DNA from 2 places in the Streptomyces sp. NPDC002787 genome. Region 1 is predicted to be linked to the other one. Evidence: riboswitches for the same ligand, from Rfam matches in the RefSeq annotation. Region 1 holds a riboswitch; the other holds the start of a gene.

Region 1 (7,465 bases):
CTCCCAGGCGCTGCAACTCACCTCGTACACCGAGGACATGCGGGCCCAGGGTCTCGAACCCACCTCGCAGCTGCTGGACATCGGGTACATCACCGCCGACGACACGCTCGCGGGGCTGCTCGACATCACGGCCGGCGGACGGGTGCTGCGGATCGAGCGCCTCCGCATGGCCAACGGCGAGCCGATGGCGATCGAGACGACCCATCTGTCGGCCAAGCGTTTCCCGGCCCTGCGCAGGTCACTGGTCAAGTACACCTCCCTCTACACGGCGCTCGCCGAGGTGTACGACGTCCATCTCGCCGAGGCCGAGGAGACCATCGAGACCTCGCTGGCCACCCCGCGCGAGGCCGGCCTGCTGGGCACGGACGTGGGCCTGCCGATGCTGATGCTCTCCCGCCACTCGCTGGACAAGGACGGGCAGCCGGTGGAGTGGGTGCGGTCCGTCTACCGAGGTGACCGGTACAAGTTCGTGGCGAGGCTCAAGCGGCCCACGGAGTAAGGGACTCGCGTCCGAACCGTCGTCATCTGGACCGTCGTCAACTGGACCGTCGTCATTTGGACCGTCGTCGCTCTGGTCGCCGCGGCCGGCCGGACCGGCGGGAAGCAGACCCCCGGCAAGGGTTCCGCCGCTGCTGAACACACAACCTCCGCATCCGATATCCGGACGGGGGGTTCCATACGACGGAAGCCGTCCCTTACATTTCCTGCGCGTTGAGCAGGTGATCAGCGGTGACCAATGGTGATCAGCGAGGGGACGGAACCGGGACATGTCAGAAGCGCCTGAAGTGAGACCACCGGTGGTGACACCTGTCAGAGTGGTCATCGCCCTGTGCCTGTTCGCCCCGTTCGTGGCGATGCTCTGGGTCGGCTCGTACGCCAAGACCGACCCGGCGTTCATCGGCATCCCGTTCTTCTACTGGTACCAGATGGCCTGGGTGCTCATCTCCACCGCGCTCACCGCCACCGCGTACGTCCTGTGGCAGCGCGACCAGCGCGCCCGCAGGTCCCAGGCCAAGGGCGGGGGTGCCGCGAAGTGAAGGACGGCGTGAACGGCGTGGCACTCGCCGTCTTCATCTTCTTCTTCCTGGCCGTCACGGTCATGGGCTTCCTGGCCGCGCGCTGGCGCAAGGCCGAGAACGAGCACAGCCTCGACGAGTGGGGCCTGGGCGGCCGGTCGTTCGGCACCTGGATCACCTGGTTCCTGCTCGGCGGCGACCTCTACACCGCGTACACCTTCGTCGCCGTACCGGCGGCGATCTACGCGGCGGGCGCGGCCGGCTTCTTCGCGGTGCCGTACACGATCCTGATCTACCCGCTGATCTTCACCTTCCTGCCCCGCCTGTGGTCGGTCTCCCACAAGCACGGCTATGTGACGACCTCGGACTTCGTACGCGGCCGCTTCGGCTCGAAGGGCCTGTCGCTGGCGGTCGCCCTGACCGGCATCCTCGCGACGATGCCGTACATCGCGTTGCAGCTCGTCGGCATCCAGGCCGTCCTGGACGTGATGGGCGTCGGCGGCGGCGAGGACACCAACTGGTTCATCAAGGACCTGCCGCTGCTGATCGCCTTCGGCGTCCTGGCCGCGTACACCTACTCGTCCGGCCTCCGGGCCCCCGCGCTGATCGCGTTCGTGAAGGACACCCTGATCTACATCGTCATCGCGGTGGCGATCATCTACATCCCGATCAAGCTCGGCGGCTTCGACGACATCTTCGCCAAGGCGGGCGAGGCGTACAGCCAGACCAACCCGGCGACGGACAAGCCGCGCGGCGCGCTCGTCCCGGGCGACGCCAGCCAGTGGACGTACGCGACCCTGGCCCTCGGCTCCGCGCTGGCACTGTTCATGTACCCGCACTCGATCACGGCGACGCTGTCGTCCAAGAGCCGCGAGGTCATCCGCCGCAACACCACGATCCTGCCGCTGTACTCGCTGATGCTGGGCCTGCTGGCCCTCCTCGGCTTCATGGCGATCGCGGCCGGCATCCAGGTGCAGAACGGCCAGCTGGCGATCCCGCAGCTGTTCGAGACGATGTTCCCCGACTGGTTCGCGGGAGTGGCCTTCGCCGCCATCGGCATCGGCGCCCTGGTCCCCGCGGCGATCATGTCCATCGCTGCGGCGAACCTCTTCACCCGCAACATCTACAAGGACTTCATCAAGCCGAACGCCACGCCCCAGCAGGAGACCAAGGTCTCCAAGCTGGTGTCGCTGCTGGTGAAGGTGGGCGCGCTGGCGTTCGTCCTCACCATGGACAAGACGGTCGCCATCAACTTCCAGCTGCTCGGCGGCATCTGGATCCTCCAGACCTTCCCGGCCCTCGTCGGGGGTCTCTTCACCCGCTGGTTCCACCGCTGGGCGCTCATCGCCGGCTGGGCGGTCGGCATGCTGTACGGGACGCTGGCCGCGTACGGCGTGGCCTCCCCCACGCAGAAGCACTTCGGCGGGTCATCTGCGGAGATCCCCGGCATCGGCGAGATCGGGTACATCGGTCTGACCGCCTTCGTGCTCAACGTCGTGGTCACCGTGGTCCTCACCTTCGTCCTGCGCGCGGCCAAGGCCCCCGACGGCATCGACGAGACCAAGCCGGAGGACTACACGGCGGACGCGGGCGACGCGGGCGTCCAGGTGGAACTGCCGCCGGCGACGGCGGGCACGAGCCACTAGTCCATCACCGGGTTCCGGGGCGGCGGGGGCGCCTTTTCTCGCCCCCGCCGCCCCTACCCGTCCCTCCCCCACCAGGGGCTGCGCCCCTTCGCCCCCCACCCACCCGCACCCGACAACGAACCCCCTCGGGGTCGAAGGGGCAGCGCCCCTGGGATGGGACGGGTAAGGGCGGCGGGGGCGAAGAACACCCGGCTACGCTGATTCGGTGACCGCTCGCGCCCCGATCGTCCTCGACAGCGACCCCGGTATCGACGACGCCGTGGCCCTGCAGTACCTGCTCGGCACCGGCCTGTGGGACCTCAAGGCGTACACATCGGTCGGCGGCAACCTCCCCGCCGAGGCGACCTACGCCAACGCCCGGGCCCTTGCCCGAGCCCTGCGCATCGACAGCGACGTCCCGGTCCACCGCGGCGCGGGCCGCCCCCTGTCCCGCCTCCCCTACCGCGAGGCGTCCGCCTTCCACGGCCCGGCCGGCCTCGGCGACGAAACACTGCCCGACTCCACGGCCCCGCACCCGGCGGAGTCGTCCGCGCAGGCTCTGCTCCGGCTCTCCCACGCGTACGAGGGCGACCTGACGGTGTGCGCCACGGGCCCCCTCACGAACGTGGCCATCGCCCTGCTGGAGGACCCGGCCTTCGCCCACCGCGTGCGGAAGTTCGTGTTCATGGGAGGTGCCGCCCAGGTCCCGGGGAACTTCACTCCGGTCGCCGAGTTCAACGTCTGGGCCGACCCGGACGCCGCCGAGATCGTCCTCTCCTCCGGCATCCCGTTCACCATGGTCGACCTGGACGCCTCACACCGCTGGCTGTTCCGCCCCGCCGACCTCGCCGCACTGGAGGCCGCGGGCCCGGGCACGGCCCTCGCGGCCCGGCTGATGCGCACCTACATGGACGCGTACACCCGCCACGGCGGGGACGGCACCTGCCCCCTGCACGACCCGCTGGCCGTCGGCGTCTGCGGGGACGAGGCGTTCGTCGAGGCCGCCGGCGGAGCCGTCGTCGTGGAGTGCGCGAGCGAACTCACGCGCGGCCAGACCGTGTTCGTGCCGGCCGCCGCCCGCCGGGTGTACTACTCCGAGTCCCCCGCCCTGACCGCCCGCCTCCGCGCCACCGGCCGCGTCGCCCTGGGCCCGGGCACCCGCGACTTCAGCGAGGACTTCGTGACGGCGCTGCCACGGTGGCCGGCGGTTGCCTGAGCCGACCGCTCCGGCGGGTTGAGCGGGCCCGGAGTCGACCGCCCCCTGATGCCGTGCCGATCATCCGACAAGTCGTCGCCCCTGTGGAAAACCTCGGACGCGACTTGGCGGCCCTCATGCAGACTTCGAGCCATGGACATCACCATCAGGCAGATCTCCCCCGACGAGTACCCCACCCTCGGCGAGATCACCGCACGGGCCTATCTGGCAGACGGTCTCCTGGACTTCGGGGAGAGCGACGAGTACCTCGGCGAGCTGCGGGACGTGGCGAAACGGGCCGCGGCGGCCGACGTGCTGGTCGCCGTCGAGGAGGGCAGAGTGCTCGGCGGAGTGACCTTCGTCCCGGCGGGAGGCCCGATGGCCGACATCGCCGGCCCGGGCGAGGCCGAGATCCGCATGCTGGCGGTCGCACGCGAGGCCCGCGGACGGGGCGCGGGCGAGGCCCTCGTCCGGGCCTGCCTGGAGCGCGCCCGGGCCGTGGACGGCTGTGCACGCGTCGTGCTGTCGACCCAGAGCCGCATGCACGCCGCCCACCGGATCTATGAACGGCTGGGCTTCACTCGCACACCAGAGCGCGACTGGAACCCCGTCCCCCACCTCGACGACCTCTTGCTCCTCACCTACGAGTTGACGCTCTGACACGCTTCGAAGTCGTCGCCGGAGCCGTCGCCGGAGCCGCCGCGACACAACATCTGGGGGTGTCACCGCAGCCCGACACAAGATGTATGCTCATGCTCGCTGTCGCCGCAGGGGAATCCGGTGCGAATCCGGAGCTGTCCCGCAACGGTGTACTCGCGTGCATGCACGCCTGTCCAGTCCGAACACCTGCCGACAGTGCGCCCGGCCGTCCGGTCCGGGTGCCCTGACGTCCGGGCCTCGTGGAATGGGCCGGTGGACGCGACGCCCCCGTGCGCTCGTGTGCTGCTGCCTGCCCTCCCAATGGCCCCAGCCGAGCGAGGGAGAGCCCCCACGTGACCATCGCGCCAGCCGACCCGGTTTCAGCCGACCTGGCTTCAACCGCCCCGGTGACGGAGTCCGACGGTCCCGGTACCGCGTTGCTGCGGACCCTGACCGAGCTGACCGCCGACCTCCCCGACGCCGACCCCGGCCGGGTCGCCGCCGCCGCGCTGCGCGGCCGGTCCGCGAGGGCCGACGAGGCGGAGCTGCGCGAGCTGGCCACGGAGGCGGCCGCGGGCCTCATCTCCGAGGACCCCGCCTACTCGAAGCTGGCCGCCCGCCTGCTGGCCATCGGCATCCGCGCCGAAGCCGCCTCGCAGGGCGTCACGACGTTCACCGAGTCCATCGCCGTGGCCCACCGGGAAGGCCTCGTCGCCGACCGCACGGCGCAGTTCGCCCGCGTCCACGCCGGGCGCCTCGACTCCCTGGTCGACCCGGCCGCCGACGACCGCTTCGGCTACTTCGGTCTGCGCACCCTGCACAGCCGCTATCTGCTCCGGCACCCGATCACCCGCAAGGTCGTCGAGACTCCCCAGCACTTCATGTTGCGGGTGGCGAGCGGTCTCGCGGCCGACGACACCGTACGGTCCCTGGACGAAGTCGCCGCGCTCTACGGGCTGATGAGCCGCCTCGACTACCTGCCCTCCTCCCCCACACTGTTCAACTCCGGTACGAGGCACCCCCAGATGTCGTCGTGCTACCTCCTCGACTCCCCGCTGGACGAGCTGGACTCCATCTACGACCGCTACCACCAGGTGGCCCGTCTCTCGAAGCACGCCGGCGGCATCGGTCTGTCGTACTCCCGTATCCGCTCGCGTGGTTCGCTCATCCGGGGCACCAACGGGCACTCCAACGGCATCGTGCCGTTCCTGAAGACGCTGGACGCCTCGGTCGCCGCGGTGAACCAGGGCGGCCGGCGCAAGGGCGCGGCCGCGGTCTACCTGGAGACCTGGCACTCCGACATCGAGGAGTTCCTGGAGCTGCGCGACAACACCGGTGAGGACGCCCGGCGTACACACAACCTGAACCTGGCGCACTGGGTCCCGGACGAGTTCATGCGCCGGGTGAACGCCGACGAGCGGTGGTCGCTGTTCTCCCCGACCGATGTGCCCGAGCTGGTGGACCTGTGGGGTGAGGAGTTCGACGCCGCGTACCGCAGGGCGGAGGCGAACGGCCTGGCGAGGAAGACCATCCCGGCCCGCGACCTGTACGGCCGCATGATGCGCACCCTCGCGCAGACCGGCAACGGCTGGATGACCTTCAAGGACGCGGCCAACCGCACGGCCAACCAGACGGCCGAGCCGGGTCATGTCGTCCACTCGTCCAACCTCTGCACGGAGATCCTGGAGATCACGGACGACGGGGAGACGGCGGTCTGCAACCTGGGCTCGGTGAACCTGGGGGCGTTCGCCGACCGGTCGGCGGGCGACATGGACTGGGAGCGGCTGGACGAGACCGTCCGCACCGCCGTCACCTTCCTCGACCGTGTCGTCGACATCAACTTCTACCCGACCGAGCAGGCGGGCCGCTCCAACGCCAAGTGGCGCCCGGTGGGCCTCGGCGCGATGGGCCTGCAGGACGTCTTCTTCCAGCTGCGCCTGCCCTTCGACTCCCCCGAGGCGAAGGCGCTGTCCACCAGGATCGCCGAGCGCGTCATGCTCGCCGCGTACGAGGCCTCCGCCGACCTTGCCGAGCGGGGCGGCCCGCTGCCGGCCTGGGAGAAGACCCGCACGGCCCGCGGTGTGCTGCACCCCGACCACTACGGCGTCGAGTTCACCTGGCCGGAGCGCTGGGCGGCCCTGCGCGAGCGCATCGCGACGACCGGCATGCGCAACTCCCTGCTCCTCGCCATCGCGCCGACGGCCACCATCGCCTCCATCGCCGGTGTGTACGAGTGCATCGAGCCCCAAGTGTCCAATCTGTTCAAGCGCGAGACGCTGTCCGGCGAGTTCCTCCAGGTCAACTCGTATCTGGTGAAGGACCTCAAGGAGCTGGGCGTGTGGGACGCCCGCACCCGCGAGGCGCTGCGCGATTCCAACGGTTCGGTGCAGGACTTCGCATGGATCCCGGCCGACGTACGGGCGCTGTACCGCACGGCGTGGGAGATCCCGCAGCGGGGCCTGATCGACATGGCCGCCGCCCGCACCCCGTATCTGGACCAGGCCCAGTCGCTGAACCTGTTCCTGGAGACGCCGACCATCGGCAAGCTCTCCTCGATGTACGCGTACGCCTGGAAGTCGGGCCTGAAGACGACGTACTACCTGCGCTCCCGCCCGGCGACCCGCATCGCCCGCGCCGCCCAGGCGCAAACCCCGATCCCCGTGCAAGCGACTCCTGACGACGCGGTCGCCTGCTCCCTGGAAAACCCCGATTCCTGCGAGTCCTGCCAGTAATTCCCGCCCGCCACCCGACCACCACCCCCGGAGGACGGCGCTTCGCGCCGACTGTGATGACCACCCAGAACCTGCTCGACCCCGGCTTCGAGCTGACTCTCCGCCCCATGCGCTACCCGGACTTCTACGAGCGCTACCGAGACGCGATCAAGAACACCTGGACCGTCGAGGAGGTCGACCTCCACTCGGACGTCGCCGACCTCGCGAAGCTCTCCCCCGCCGAGCAGCACCTCATCGGCCGCCTGGTCGCCTTCTTCG
Region 2 (7,465 bases), on a different contig from region 1:
TGTCGAGCGCACCGACGAGCCGGTCCTCGGAGGCACCCACGGGCAGCTCGACCATCCGCGACGGCCGCGCCTCGAACGCCGGCTCGTGCGGCCCGTCCGGGCACCCGGGGTCCGGCTTCACGGGATCGCACGAGAAGCGGCACCCGGCGACGACCTCCACCTCCGGCAACAGCGCCGAGAGCGCCCGCACGGCGGTGGACTTGGCGGTGCCCTTCTCGCCGCGCACGAGCACACCGCCGACGTTCGGTGCGATCGCGTTGAGGAGTAGGGCGAGTTGCAGGTCGCCCTGCCCGACGATGGCGGTGAAGGGGAAGTGCGTACTCACGAGTTGATCCCTCCTGTGGGAGAAAGGGCGAGATGAGGGCGACTCTGAGGCTCGTGAGCGGTCAACCCGGAGCCGTGCTCCCTGCCCGAGCGGGGATGGTCCGGCGGTGTCGCCCGCGGTGGGCGGCGTCTCGGTGTGCTCCCCGCGCATGCGGGGATCGCGGAGATCACTCGTCTCCCTCCAGATCTTCCTCAACGTCCAGGTAGGTCGTCCGAGTCAACTCCGCGCCGTGCACGGCCTCGCCCCCGAGCAGGACGGTCGGGGCGCCCGAGACCCGCGGCGCGGCGAGCCCGTCCTCCCAGGCGGCGGCCCTGGCCGCCAGGAGGTCGGTGTCGGAAGTCGACGACAACAGCACGGTGCCGGGGCTCATGCGGGCGCTCCCGGTGGGATGAAGGGCAGTCCTGTCGGTGCGCCCGACTCGATGAGCCGCCACAGCGCGTCCGTGTCCGCGTGCTCCTCGATCAGATCGCCGAGCCGGTCCAGTTGCTCCTCACGCAGCGCCGCGAACGAGGTGTCGGACGCCGGTACGAACCGACGCCCCGCGGCGGCCGCCACCTCCCGCAGAAAGGCCCGCCGGAACCCGTCCGACTCCAACGACCCGTGCCAGTGCGTGCCCCAGGTCTGCCCGACCCGGCACCCGTCCAGGAAGGGTTCGCCGCCCTCGATCCCGGCGACCCCGTGATGGATCTCGTACCCCTCGACCCGTTCCCCGAGGGCCTCACCGACGGGCCGCGCGAGCGTCTTCTCACGGGCGAACCGCACGCGAACGGGCAGGAGTCCGAGCCCTTCCACGTGCCCCCGCCGGCTCTCGACCTCGTCCTCGATGTGCTCCCCGAGCACCTGGAACCCGCCACACAGGCCGAGGATCGGCCGCCCTTCCGCGGCCCTGCGGACGAGGGCGTCGGCGAGCCCCCGCTCCCGCAGCCACTCCAGCGCCCGTACCGTTCCCCGGGTCCCTGGGATGACGACGAGATCCGCGTCGGCCAGTTCCTCGGGCCGGTCCACGAACCGCACGACGACACCGGGTTCGGCGGCGAGCGCGTCCACATCGGTGAAGTTGGACATCAGCGGGATCGCGCACACGGCGACCCGCAGCACGTCCTCCCCGACGGGCGGCGCGACGTTCGACTCGCGGACGGTTCCGCGCAGGGAGACCCGCAGCCCGTCCTCCTCGTCGATGCCGAGCCCGTGCCGGAAGGGCAGCACACCGTACGTGTGCCGCCCGGTGAGTCCGTGCAGCATGTCGAGCCCGGGCTCCAGCAGGGAGACGTCCCCGCGGAACTTGTTGACGAGGAACCCGGCGACGAGGGCCTGATCCTCGGCGGAGAGCAGTGCGACGGTCCCGAAGAAGGACGCGAAGACACCCCCACGATCGATGTCGCCGACGACGAGCACGGGAAGCCCGGCACCGCGGGCGATCCCCATGTTGACGATGTCGGTCCGCCGAAGGTTGATCTCGGCGGGACTGCCGGCCCCCTCACAGATCACCGCGTCATACGTGCCCCGCAACTCGGCGAGACAGTCGAGAACGGTTCCGAGAAGCTTCTGCTGCCGTCCCCCGTGATACCCCCGCGCGCTCATCTCCCCCACGGGCTTCCCCAGCAGCACCACCTGACTGCTCCGCTCCCCACCGGGTTTGAGCAGCACGGGATTCATGAGCGCGGTCGGCTCGACGCGACAGGCCTGGGCCTGCATGGCCTGCGCCCGCCCGATCTCGGCGCCCTCGTTCGTCACGAACGAATTGAGCGACATGTTCTGCGCCTTGAACGGCGCGACCTTGACACCCCGCCGCACCAGCCACCGGCAGATCCCGGCGGTGACGACACTCTTGCCGGCGTCGGAGGTGGTGCCGGCCACGAGCAGCCCCCCACCCACGCCACGATCGCCGCTCATGAGTTCCCCTTCGTGACCCGGCCCAGCACCAGCGCACCCGCCGCGCTGACCCCCAACGCCAGCCAGCTCACCCGCCGCGACAACCGAACGGCCCGCTCGATGTCCTCCACGACGACGGCCCGCCCCTCCCCGTTCAGCACAGGCCGATGCTCGACCCGCCCCCCGTATGACAACGTGCCCCCCAACCGCACCCCGAGCGCCCCCGCGAACGACGCCTCCACAGGCCCTGCGTTGGGACTCGGATGCTTCCCCGCGTCCGCCCGCCAAGACCGCACGGCCCCCCGGGGGTTCCCACCGGCAACCGTGGCCAGGACGGCCGTCAGCCGGGCCCCCGGCCACCCCGCGACGTCGTCCAGCCGCGCGGAAGCCCACCCGTACCGCCGATGACGCGGGGACTTGTGCCCGACCATGGCGTCCAGCGTGTTGACGGCCCGGAACCCGAGAAGCCCCGGCACCCCACCGACGGCGCCCCACACCAGGGCACCGACCACCGCGTCCGAGGTGTTCTCGGCGACGGACTCCACGACGGCCCGCGCGATCCCGTCCCGGTCGAGTGCCTGAGGATCACGCCCGCAGAGGTGCGGCAACCGGGCCCGCGCGCCCTCGACGTCCCCTGTCTCCAGGAACCGCCCCACGGCCCTGGCCTCCCGCCCGAGCGAAGTCCCCCCGACGACGGCCCAGGTGGCGGCGGCGGTCAACGCGACGGAGGCCGCCCGCGACGGCCGTACGACGGACGAGGCCACGGCCCCCAGCGCCACGGCGCCACCCGCGCACACCGCGGTGTGCAGCGCGCCCCACCCCCGGTGGTCCCGCCACAGCACCCGTTCCACGGCACCGGCCGCCCGCCCGAACGCGGCGACCGGATGCCCCCGGCGAGGATCGCCGAGCAGCAGATCACCGAGGAGCCCGGCGGCGGCGCCGTACGCGAAGACGCGGTCGGCACGCATCGGTTCAGCCGACCACGGGGTCGGGCAACGAGCGGATATCGAGACCCGATGGGCAGCCGCGCATGGCGATATGTCCTCACTCAGGGTGTCCACGCCCTGGTTCGACGAGACCGACGGCGAGAGTTCCTGGCTCCCGGGAAGGTTCTTCCCCGGTGACAGTGGCGGGACCGCGCCGGACTCGCACCGGCTTCCTCTCCTGCCGTCGTACATGGCCCCGGCAGTCCACCACGCCCCTGGAAGACCCGTCAACTCGCTGTTGACCTGCGGTGGAATGGTGTGCTGAGCCCCACACCGCTGAAATACCGTCACGCGGACAACTGCGTGGAAGTTGCTGCCGGACAGAGGCGGGTCATGACCCGTGACTCGAACTCGAACAGTGACGCGCTGCTCGTCTTTCGCTACGCGGCGTGGTGTGGTTTTCTGGCGGGACTTGTGGACCCGGGAGCGGGCGGATCGTGAACATCCGTCCGGGGGACGGGAGGTGCGCACATGGGAGACCGAGCGAGGGAAACCGCTGCGGCGCGCGGGGGGAAGCCGGACGTCTGGCGAGAACGGGTGACCGCCGCCGCCCCACTGGCGCTCTTCTGCTCCGTGATGGGCGTGCTGTCCGTCGGGGCGGGTGCCTTGGCCGCGCTTCTCGTGCCGAGCGGTGAGGTGCGTGCCCTGGTCTGGCTGGTGGTGACCGTGCTCGGTGCCGCCGGGGCCGGCCTGTGGTGGGGACTGACCCCGGTCACGGAACGGCTCCGGGTCCTGAACCGGGCGCTGGGGGAGGCTCGGCCTAGGAGGCCGCACCACCGCTGACGATGGATCAACCCCCGTAAGCGTCATAGGACGCCCACGGGGGCTGATTCTGAAGTTGCCGGTGTCGGCCCCCAGGGGGGCCGTGGGGTTTCCGGTCTCAGGTCATGATGAGGGAAATCCCGTACGCCACTGCCGCCGCGCACAGCGCGAAGCACACGTACGCCCCAGCGGTCGCCGGTAGCACCGACTCGCCCCGGGTTGACGCCGCCTCTCGCTTGGAGAGGCCGACGATGCCCAGGGTGAAGAGGCCGACGAGGGCCACGGTGACCACGAGGCTGACTCCGAAGACGGAGCCGAGAGCTGCCCAGTCGATGTGCATGGTGGTGATCTTCCTCAGGAGGTCGCGGGGCTCAGACGGCCGTCGGCGTGGACGAGTTCGCCGGGGTCGTGGTCTCGGCGGCGGTCGTGGCCGCGGGGGCCGGGATGGTCGCCGCGAGCTCCTCGGTCACGGTGCCGGCCGGCGGCGGGGTCACCGCGGCGATGGCCGTGGTCACCACGCCCGGGGGCTCCTCGGCGTGGTCGTTCACATTGGTGTGGTCGACCACCTCGCGGCGGGAGATCACCCAGATGGCGGCGCTGGAGGCGATGAGGAAGACCGCGACGACGGCCGTGCCCCAGGTCCCGAAGGACGTCACCCACTCGGCGAGCGCGGCGACCAGCGCGGCGGCCGGCAGGGTCAGACCCCAGGCGACGAACATCCGGGTCGCCGTGGACCAGCGGACCACACCGCCCTTGCGGCCGAGGCCCGCGCCCATCACGGCACCGGAGACCGAGTGCGTGGTGGAGAGGGAGAAGCCGAGGTGCGAGGAGGCCAGGATGACCGTGGCCGCGCTGGTCTGGGCGGCGAAGCCCTGCTGCGGCTGGAGGTCGGTCAGGCCCTTGCCCATCGTGCGGATGATGCGCCAGCCGCCCAGGTAGGTGCCGAGCGCGATGGCCAGACCGGCGGAGACGATGACCCACACCGGCGGGTCGGAGTCGGGCGCGAGGGCGCCGCCGGCCACCAGGGCGAGGGTGATGATGCCCATCGTCTTCTGGGCGTCGTTGGTGCCGTGGGCGAGTGAGACCAGGCCGGCGGAGGCGATCTGACCGGCGCGGTACCCCTTGCCGGAGGCCTTCTCGCTCGTGTGCCGCCCGAGCCCGTACGTCAGCCGGGTGGCGAACATCGCCGCGACACCGGCGACCAGCGGAGCCGCGACGGCCGGTATCAGCACCTTGGTGACGAGCACGTCGCCGTGCACCGAGCCGACGCCGACCGAGGCGATCGTGGCGCCGATCAGGCCACCCATCAGGGCGTGCGAGGAACTGGAGGGGAGCCCGACGAGCCAGGTCAGCAGGTTCCAGAGGATGGCGCCCACGAGCGCCGCGAATATGACCTCTGGCTGTATGCCGGACTCGTCGACGAGCCCCTTGGAGATGGTGTTGGCGACCTCTATGGAAAGGAACGCGCCGACAAGGTTGAGCACGGCGGACATGGCCACCGCGACCTTGGGCTTCATGGCGCCGGTCGAGATGGTGGTGGCCATCGCGTTGGCGGTGTCGTGGAAACCGTTCGTAAAATCGAACGCAAGCGCGGTGATCACCACGATCGCGAGGATCAGCGAGAAGTTTTCCATTTACCCGGGCTTCTTTTGGACGTCAGTGGCATGTGGACCGTAGGCAACCTGGGTGAACGGAAGATGAACTAGGACAGGCGTACGGATGTAGCGAACGAGGTGCCGCCGTTCCGCTTGTGGGCTGACGGAGGCGTCGGCCGCGGGGAACGGCGGCACTGTCTCGAACGCAGGCGGAACGAATGGCTCCGTAAGCCCAGGTCGTAGCCTCGGCCCCGGGGAACGGCCCCAGCCTCAGCCCCGGTCCTGGCCCTGACTCTGCCCCTTGGTGAACTTCTTCAGCCGGCTCATGGATCCGTTGAAGAGATTCTGGTCACCCGGCAGGCTCCCGCTGCCGTTGTCGTGCTGCCAGATCGTCCAGAACTTCCAGCCCGCGGGTAGCTCTCCCGCCTCCGTGGAGTCGTACCGGGCCAGCCACAGCGCGTGGTTCCCGCCGAAGGCCGTGCTGTTGCCGGTGCAGGTCTTCCACCAGTGGGTGGTCGTGTAGATCACCGGACGGCGGCCGGTGAGACGCTTGACCTCGTCGCTGAACGACCTGATCCAGCCGACCATTCCGCTGTCGCTCAGGCCGTAGCACTTCTTCTTGTCGTACGGGTTGTACTCGATGTCGAGCGCCGGCGGCAGCGTCCAGCCGTCCGCGCGCCAGCCGCCGCCGTTGTTCACGAAGAAGCGGGCCTGGGTCTTCCCGGACGACGCGTGCGGCAGCGCGAAGTGGTACGCGCCGCGGATCAGGCCCGCGTTCCTGGCGCCGTCGTACTGCTGGCTGAAGTACGGGTTGCGGTAGGTGGTGGACTCGGTCGCCTTGACGTACACGAACCTGGCGCCCTTCGACTTCGCGCTCGACCAGTTCACCTTCTTCTGGTGCGAGGAGACGTCGTGCCCCTTGGGCTTGGCGGCGGCCGAGACAGGGATCTCGGTGAGGCCGGTCCCCCCTAGGGCGAGCGCCGCGACGGACGCCGCGAACACGCGGTTGCGACGACGGGACGGCTTGGGATCACGGGCCATGTTTCCCCCCGGAATGGCGACGTGTGCGACAAAACATCCGGAGGCTACGGGAAGATCACCGAATCCCGGTCGATCCCCGGCCAATCGCCAACTCTGGGTGATGTATGCACATATGGGCTCTTCCGGAGATCCGCCTTCGGCCCTACAGTGCCCCGCCCCGGACCCGTCACCGCGGCCCGCCTGGCAGGATCGCGGCATGGCTGAGCAGCAGGGGAACGCCCGGGACGAGCGGGGCGCGGGTGAGGGTCCACGGCGTTCGCGAGACGAACGGCGGCAGGGTGTGCCGGACGACGTGGCGCGCGCGTGGGACGAGCTCGTCGCGACGGCCCGCCGGACGGTGGCCGACGGTCTGGTCGTCGGCACCTCCGGCAACGTGTCCGTACGCGTGGGGGACACCGTCCTGGTCACACCGACGGGCGTGCCGTACGACCGTCTGACCCCGGACGACGTGACGGGGGTCGACCTCTCCGGCCGACAGGTCCTCGGCACCCTCCGCCCGACGAGCGAACTCCCCATGCACCTGGCGATCCACACGACCACCGACGCCCGTGCCGTCGTCCACACCCACGCGGTCCACGCGACGGCCGTCTCCACCCTCGTGAGCGAGCTGCCACTGATCCACTACATGTCCGCCGCCCTCGGCGGACCCGTCCGCGTGGCCCCCTACGCGACCTACGGCACCCCGGAGTTGGCCGAGAACATGCTCCGCGCCTTGACAGGGCGCACCGCCTGCCTGCTCCAGAACCACGGCACGATCACCTACGGAAACACCCTCGGGGAGGCCTACGACCGCACGGCCCAACTCGAATGGATGTCCCGGGTCTGGCTGACGGCCGCCTCCGTACCGGGCCTCACCCCGAACCTGCTCACCCGTGAACAGCTGG

What was found. A riboswitch is a leader RNA that binds a small molecule or an ion and turns the genes downstream of it on or off. The one in region 1 is predicted to bind cobalamin.
Region 2: linked by a shared signal. The riboswitch ahead of ACWD26_RS06410 (cobalamin biosynthesis protein) and the one ahead of ACWD26_RS11885 (ribonucleoside-diphosphate reductase subunit alpha) in region 1 are both predicted to bind cobalamin.

Annotation. Positions count from the first base shown of each region.
Region 1 is NZ_JBSFVC010000007.1:135,922-143,386, reverse strand. Features, by position in the region: gene ACWD26_RS11910 (GntR family transcriptional regulator) at 1-499, shown strand, start outside; gene ACWD26_RS11905 (DUF3311 domain-containing protein) at 768-1,037, shown strand; gene mctP (monocarboxylate uptake permease MctP) at 1,034-2,662, shown strand; gene ACWD26_RS11895 (nucleoside hydrolase) at 2,868-3,857, shown strand; gene ACWD26_RS11890 (GNAT family N-acetyltransferase) at 3,990-4,496, shown strand; cobalamin riboswitch at 4,583-4,704, shown strand; gene ACWD26_RS11885 (ribonucleoside-diphosphate reductase subunit alpha) at 4,829-7,207, shown strand; gene ACWD26_RS11880 (ribonucleotide-diphosphate reductase subunit beta) at 7,264-7,465, shown strand, end outside.
Region 2 is NZ_JBSFVC010000004.1:70,328-77,792, reverse strand. Features, by position in the region: gene ACWD26_RS06425 (putative cobaltochelatase) at 1-325, opposite strand, end outside; gene ACWD26_RS06420 (hypothetical protein) at 492-695, opposite strand; gene ACWD26_RS06415 (cobyric acid synthase) at 692-2,218, opposite strand; gene ACWD26_RS06410 (cobalamin biosynthesis protein) at 2,215-3,165, opposite strand; cobalamin riboswitch at 3,264-3,407, opposite strand; gene ACWD26_RS06405 (DUF397 domain-containing protein) at 3,442-3,624, shown strand; gene ACWD26_RS06400 (hypothetical protein) at 3,655-3,966, shown strand; gene ACWD26_RS06395 (hypothetical protein) at 4,064-4,285, opposite strand; gene ACWD26_RS06390 (anion permease) at 4,317-5,579, opposite strand; gene ACWD26_RS06385 (lysozyme) at 5,811-6,581, opposite strand; gene ACWD26_RS06380 (class II aldolase/adducin family protein) at 6,778-7,465, shown strand, end outside.